2 regions of the Variovorax sp. FW305-3-2-15-B-LB1 genome follow, and region 1 is predicted to be linked to the other one. Evidence: riboswitches for the same ligand, from Rfam matches in the RefSeq annotation. Region 1 holds a riboswitch; the other holds the start of a gene.

Region 1 (3,394 bases):
AGCTGCGCGGGCTCGCTCAGCTTGACCTTGAAGAACCAGCCGGCGGCCAGCGGGTCGCTGTTGGCCAGCGACGGGTCGGCGCGCAGCGCTTCGTTGACTTCGGTGATCTCGCCCGACACGGGCATGAACACATCGGCGGCGGCCTTCACCGACTCGACCACACCGGCGACCTCGCCCTGCGCGAAGGTCTTGCCCACTTCAGGCAGGTCGACGAACACCACGTCGCCCAGCGCGTCCTGCGCATGCACGGTGATGCCGACGGTGGCGGCGCCGCCTTCGGCCGCCACCCATTCGTGGTCCTTGGTGTATTTGATGCTCATGAAAAAACTCCTCGTGGAAAAAATGGAATCGGGATGCAGAGCCTAGCCGGGTCTGCGGGGTTCAGTGTCGGTCAGCCGCGGTAGTAGCGCGTCGGCACGAAAGGCATCGTTGACACCTCCATCGGCACCGGCTTGCCGCGCACGATGGCCTGCACGCGCGTGCCGGGCTCGGCGAAGGCGGCGGCTACGTAGCCCATGGCCACGCAGCGGTCGGCCGTGGGGCCGAGCAGGCCGCTGGTGACGGCGCCGATGTCGTGGCCTTCGAGCGACTGCAGCAGCGTGCCGTCGCGCACCGGAATGCGTTCGAGCGCCACGAGGCCGACGCGCTTGCGCGTGAGCGTCTTGTGGTCGGTGTGCCCGGCCGCGCCCGAGGCGACGGCGGTCAGCTGGGCCAGCACCTTTGCCGCGCCCGGGAAGCCACCTTCGCGCGCACCGCCGGTGCGACGCACCTTCTGGATCGCCCAGTTGAGCGAGGCTTCGACCGGGGTGGTGGTGGTGTCGATGTCGTTGCCGTACAGGCACAGGCCGGCTTCGAGCCGCAGCGAGTTGCGCGCGCCCAGGCCGACGGGCTTCACTTCGGGCTGCGCCAGCAGCAGGCGGGCGAGGGCGTCGGCGTCTTTTGCGGCCACCGAGATCTCGAAGCCGTCTTCGCCGGTGTAGCCGCTGCGGGTGACGAAGGCGGCGATGCCGCCGATCTGTACCGCGCCGCCGGTCATGAACACGAAGCGCTCGATGCCGGGCGACAGGCGCGCCAGCGTGGCCGCGGCCTGCGGGCCTTGCAGTGCCAGCAGCGCGTGGTCGGGCAGGGGCTGCACCTGGCAGCGCGCGCCGATCCTGGCCTGGATGTGGGCGATGTCGGCCACCTTGCAGGCGCCGTTCACGATCACGAAGAGCGAGCCATTGCCTTCGTTGAAGAACATCAGGTCGTCGAGGATGCCGCCCTCGTCGTTCAGCAGCAGGCCGTAGCGCTGCTTGCCGGCGGGCAGATCGACCACGTCGACGGGCATCAGGGTTTCGAAGGCGGCGGCGGCATCGGGGCCGACCAGGCGCAGCTGGCCCATGTGCGAGATGTCGAACAGGCCGGCCGCATCGCGCGTGTGCTTGTGCTCGGCCATGAGGCCGGCGGGGTACTGCACGGGCATGGAATAGCCGGCGAAAGGCACCATGCGGGCGCCGAGCTCCACGTGGAGGTCGTACAGCGGGGTCTTGAGAAGTTGGGCGTCGGAAGCGGAGGAAGCGGCCACGGGGCACTCCAAAGGGGCAGTCGAAATCCATGGCTGCAACGCCACGGGCCACCCCTGCTGTCCGCTTTACCTGAGAGATTCGCCCCACGATCGGGGTTTGCTCCTTCGGTGGGCCGTGTGCAATGCCACGGCCTCTCTCCAGCAAGGAAACGCCGGTGGTTGCCGGCGTCTTGTCAGTCCTTTTGCCTGAGCGTTCGGGGAACCCCTGCGCCTTCGGCGGCCCCGTCGCGCGGGGCTCTCTCCTGACCCGGCGAGTGTAGTGGATCGCGGGGCCGGGGCTGGCGGCTCAGTGCACGGTTTCTGCCGGCGGCAGCAGCTTGTCGATGCGCTCGCGCAGCGAGTCGGCGCGCTCGGGGCCGGCGGCCTTCTCGATCTCGGAGAGCATCAGCGCGGCGATGGTCAGCATGGCCTCGCGGTCGCGGGCCTCGCGCAGGGCGTCGCGCATCTGGTTGGCGAAGCGCGGGTCGCGGCGCACGAACATGCGCTCGCAGATGTCGAACAGGAACATGCGCGTGGTGGCCAGCGAGCGCTTTCCGTCGAAGCTGTCGGCCGAGGTGGCGACCTGGATCGGCTCGGCGGCGGGGACGGGCGTGGGGGCCGGTGCAGGAGGCGGCGCGACCGGTCGCGCGACCTGCAGGTAGCCGCGCTGCATCAGCCCCTGGATCGCCTGCTCGGCCTCGACGCGGCTGGGGAACAGCGGGCTGAAGTCGGTCAGCGAGCGCCGGCCGTCGGCCATGAGCAGCAGGGCGCGCTCACGCTGGCTGAGCGTGCGCTGCCCGGCCTGGAGTTCGTCGCGTGCCTTCTCGGTCTTGGTGGGGAACATGGAGGCCACAGCTTTCGGAGGTCGAAGGCTGCAGCATCGTTGCAAGTGGTGACATCTTCGTGAACCATTTGCCTTACAGGGACAAGGGGGGCGCGTCAGTTGCCCGCGCTCTCCTTGCGGATCAGCCAGCGCGGGCCCACGCGCTGCAGCTCGAGCGTCTTGCGGTCGGTCTCGGTGAGCGCGTCGGCGCTGTAGACCTGCCGGAACTGCGCGCTGGCCGACGTGCCCTGGACGCTGATCACCAGCCCCTCGATGCCCACGCTGATGCGCGACTTGCCCGTGATGCGGGCGCGCCTGTCGGCCTCCCAGCGCTCGCGGGTCTGGCCGCGCGCGGGGGTGAAGTCGGCCGCGTAGGCCGCGAGGTAGCGCTCCACGTCGCGCGCGGACCAGGCGGCGGCCCAGGTGCGCACGGCGCTTTCCACTTCGGCGAGGTGGGTGACGGGATTGGTGGGGTTGGCGGGGGCGGCTGCTGGTGCAACGGCTGCAACGGGCGCAACGGGTGCGGTGGCCGGCGTGGCCGCGATACCGGCGGTGGCCAGCAAGCCGGCAGCGACAAGGCTGCTGCCCTGGGCGACGATTCGGTGCATGGCGTCCTTCTCTTTCCTTCTTCTTGTCTGTCAGGCTCGACGTCGAAGCTTGCGTCGATTCTGGCAGTGAAAGAGCAGGCGTGCGGCGTGGAATCGCCCACGGATTTCGGTGGTTCGTGGATCAGGGCGTGTGCACAGGACACCGGGTACTTCCCTCCGCGAATGTCCCCCGCCTTCGGCTCCTCCTTGATTTCGCTGCGGGAAGCACCCAGTGCCCTGTGCACGGTGGGCGCGGGGGTGGGCTCAGGCCGCCGCAGCCTCGCCCGCCATCACCTGCACCGTGCGATTGCGCAGCCGCAAGGCCAGCACGGTCGCCACGCACAGCACGCACAGCACCACCGTGAGCGTCACGCCGAGCCCGCGTGCATCCGACAGCAGGCCGAACAACGGCGACACCAGCCCGCCGACCGAGAGCGCGAG
Region 2 (3,394 bases), on a different contig from region 1:
TTGCAAGGTGGCGCGGATGGCGTGCGCGGTGATGTCGGCCAGCAGCTCGGCACCGGTCGGGGCGCCGAACTGGTCGTCGATGACCGTGAGCTTGTCGCGCTCCTTGGCCAGCCGCAGCATGGTCTTGGCGAAGTTGCCGCCGCGTGCGGCGTACACCCAGCTGGTGCGAAAGATCAGGTGCTTCGCGCAATGCTGCGCCACCAACTGCTCGCCTTCGAGCTTGGTCTGGCCGTACACGCTGAGCGGACCGGTCGCGTCATCTTCCTTCCAGGGGCGGGTGCCGCTGCCGTCGAAGACGTAGTCGGTGGAGTAATGCACCATCAGCGCGCCGATCTGCTGCGCGGCCTCGGCCACCACGCCGGGCGAGGTGGCGTTGAGCTTGCGCGCGAAGTCGGGCTCGCTCTCGGCCTTGTCGACGGCAGTGTGCGCGGCGGCATTGACGATGACGTCGGGGCGCACCGCCAGCACCGTGGCGGCCAGCTGCTCGGGGCGGCTGAAGTCGGCGTGGAAGTCGGTGCTGTCGAAATCCAGCGCGACCAGTTCGCCGAGCGGCGCGAGGCTGCGCTGCAGCTCCCAGCCGACCTGTCCACCTTTGCCGAGCAGCAGCAACTTCATGCGGAAGCCTTTGCAGGCGCAGCGTCGTACTGCTTCTCGACCCACTCGCGGTACGCGCCGCTTTGCACGTTGCGCACCCACTCGCCGTTGGCGAGGTACCACTCGACGGTCTTGCGGATGCCGGTGTCGAAGGTCTCGGCGGGCTTCCAGCCGAGTTCGGCCTCGAGCTTGCGTGCATCGATGGCGTAGCGGCGGTCGTGGCCCGGGCGGTCCGTGACGTAGGTGATCTGTTCCTTGTACGGCTTGCCGTCGGCACGGGGGCTCAGTTCATCGAGCAGCGCGCACACGGTGTTGACGATCTCGATGTTGGGCTTCTCGTTCCAGCCGCCGACGTTGTAGGTCTCGCCGAGCTTGCCGGCTTCGAGCACGCGGCGGATGGCGCTGCAGTGGTCCTTCACGTAGAGCCAGTCGCGCACCTGCATGCCGTCGCCGTACACGGGCAGGTTCTTGCCGGCCAGTGCGTTGACGATCATCAGCGGGATCAGCTTCTCGGGGAAGTGGAACGGGCCGTAGTTGTTCGAGCAGTTGGTGGTGACCACCGGCAGGCCGTAGGTGTGGTGCCAGGCGCGCACGAGGTGGTCGCTCGCGGCCTTGCTGGCCGAGTACGGGCTGTTGGGCTCGTACTTGTTCTCTTCGGTGAAGGCCGGGTCGGTCTTGGAGAGCGAGCCGTAGACCTCGTCGGTCGACACATGCAGGAAGCGGAAGGCCGCCTTCTGGTCGGCCGGCAGGGCGTTCCAGTAGCCGCGCACCGATTCGAGCAGGCGGAAGGTGCCGAGCACGTTGGTCTGCACGAAGTCTTCCGGACCGTGGATCGAACGATCCACGTGCGATTCCGCGGCAAAGTTCACGACGGCACGGGGTTTGTGCTCGGCCAGCAGGCGATCGAGCAGCGCGCTGTCGCCGATGTCGCCCTGCACGAAGACATGGTTCGCGTTGCCCTTGAGCGACGCCAGGGTCTCCAGGTTGCCCGCGTAGGTCAGCTTGTCGAGGTTCACGACGGGCTCGTTGCCCTGCGCGATCCAGTCGAGCACGAAATTGGCGCCAATGAAGCCTGCGCCGCCGGTAACCAGGATCATGGAGTCCCCTGCATGTAGAAAAAAGTTTGCTTTACCAAAAATCAACATTCAATTATCCCATCGGTGTGAAGTGCCGATGTACAGGGCTTGGCCGGCTTGCGGGGCCCGCCTACAATCGCCAACAATTGCAGGAGAGCGGGCCTCCACGGAGGCCCTACCGAAGGCGCAAACTCCCATAAACGCTCAGGTCGGCCCGACGAAATTCCAGGCAACGCCCAGGAACTTCGGCAAGGGGTCAGTACTGCACTCATCGATACAGCCGTCTGGAGAGCCGCCACGCCATGTGGCGCACCGAAGGAGCAAACCCGCTGCGGGTGCAGCAGGGTGAATCTCTCAGGTACCGAGGACAGGGGGAGCGGCAACTTGGACATCGGTCGTCCGGTTGCTTGCTATTTTTTCAATAGCACTCCACGCCCGCCGTTCAAGCGCTGCAAACTCAAAGGTACTTGCAATGCGTGTGATCGTTCTTGGCGCCGGCCTGCTCGGCGTGACTTCGGCCTATTACCTCCAGCAACTCGGCCACGAGGTGACCGTGATCGACCGGCAGGCCACCCCGGCCGCCGAAACCAGCTTCGCCAACGGCGGCCAGATCTCGGTCAGCCATGCCGAGCCGTGGGCCAATCCGAGCGCGCCGCTGAAGGTGCTGCAATGGCTCGGCAAGGAAGATGCGCCGCTGCTGTTCCGCATCCGCGCCGACATGCGCCAGTGGCTCTGGGGCCTGCAGTTTTTGCGCGAATGCACCCCCGCCCGCACCCGCCACAACATCGAACAGATCGTTCGTCTCGGTACATACAGCCGGGAAATGTTGCAGCAATTGCGTCGAGACACCGGCCTGAACTATGACCAGCGCACGCAAGGCATCCTGCACTTCTACACAACGCAAAAAGAATTCGACGGCGCCCTCGCGCCCGCCGAGCAGATGCGTGCCCTGGGCTGCGAGCGGCTGGTCATCTCGGCCGACGAGGCCATCAGGATCGAACCCGCCCTCGCCCACATCCGCCCCCAACTCGCTGGCGCCACCTACACCGCCGAAGACGAATCGGGCGACGCCAACCGCTTCGCGCGCGAGCTCGTGAAGCTGGCCGAGGCGGCCGGCGTGAAGTTCCTCATGAGCCACACGGTGACCGCGCTGCGCGAAGCCGGCGGCAGCATCGACCACGTCGAGGCGACCGACAACGAAGGCCGCTTCCAGCGCATCCGCGGCGATGCCTTCGTGCTCGCGATGGGTTCGCTGAGTCCGTTGTACGCCGCGCCGCTGGGCATCCGCCTGCCGATCTACCCCGCCAAGGGCTACTCGGTGACGCTCCCCGTCAAGGACGCATCGAAGGCGCATCAGGTCTCGCTGACCGACGACGAATACAAGCTGGTGTTCTCGCGCTACACCTCCGAGTCGGGCGACCGCCTGCGCATCGCCGGCACGGCCGAGCTCAACGGCTACGACCGCGACCTGAACCGCGTGCGCTGCGAAGCCATCGTGCGGCGCGTCGAAGAACTCTTCCCCGGCGCCGGCGACACCGAGCGCGCGCAGTTCTGGACCGGCCTGCGCCCGGCCACGCCGAGCAACGTGCCGCTGATCGGCAAGACCAAACTGCCGAACCTGTTCCTCAACACCGGCCACGGCACGCTCGGCTGGACGCACGCCTGCGGCTCGGGCAAGTCGATCGCGCGCATCGTGAGCGGGCTGGCGCCCGAGGTCGACTTCG

Evidence for each region. Region 1 has a riboswitch for glycine ahead of gcvT (glycine cleavage system aminomethyltransferase GcvT). Riboswitches for the same ligand answer to the same signal wherever they lie in the genome.
Region 2: it holds a riboswitch for glycine, as region 1 does, so the genes downstream of both, AC3WQR_RS01785 (D-amino acid dehydrogenase) here and gcvT (glycine cleavage system aminomethyltransferase GcvT) in region 1, are expected to answer to the same signal.

The regions. Positions count from the first base shown of each region.
Region 1 is NZ_JBYSZY010000008.1:25,793-29,186, reverse strand. Features, by position in the region: gene gcvH (glycine cleavage system protein GcvH) at 1-320, opposite strand, end outside; gene gcvT (glycine cleavage system aminomethyltransferase GcvT) at 392-1,564, opposite strand; glycine riboswitch at 1,612-1,716, opposite strand; glycine riboswitch at 1,729-1,819, opposite strand; gene AC3WQR_RS07255 (hypothetical protein) at 1,851-2,387, opposite strand; gene AC3WQR_RS07250 (L,D-transpeptidase Cds6 family protein) at 2,483-2,761, opposite strand; gene AC3WQR_RS07245 (MFS transporter) at 3,218-3,394, opposite strand, start outside.
Region 2 is NZ_JBYSZY010000002.1:55,998-59,391, reverse strand. Features, by position in the region: gene rfbD (dTDP-4-dehydrorhamnose reductase) at 1-615, opposite strand, end outside; gene rfbB (dTDP-glucose 4,6-dehydratase) at 612-1,691, opposite strand; glycine riboswitch at 1,810-1,900, shown strand; glycine riboswitch at 1,945-2,051, shown strand; gene AC3WQR_RS01785 (D-amino acid dehydrogenase) at 2,143-3,394, shown strand, end outside.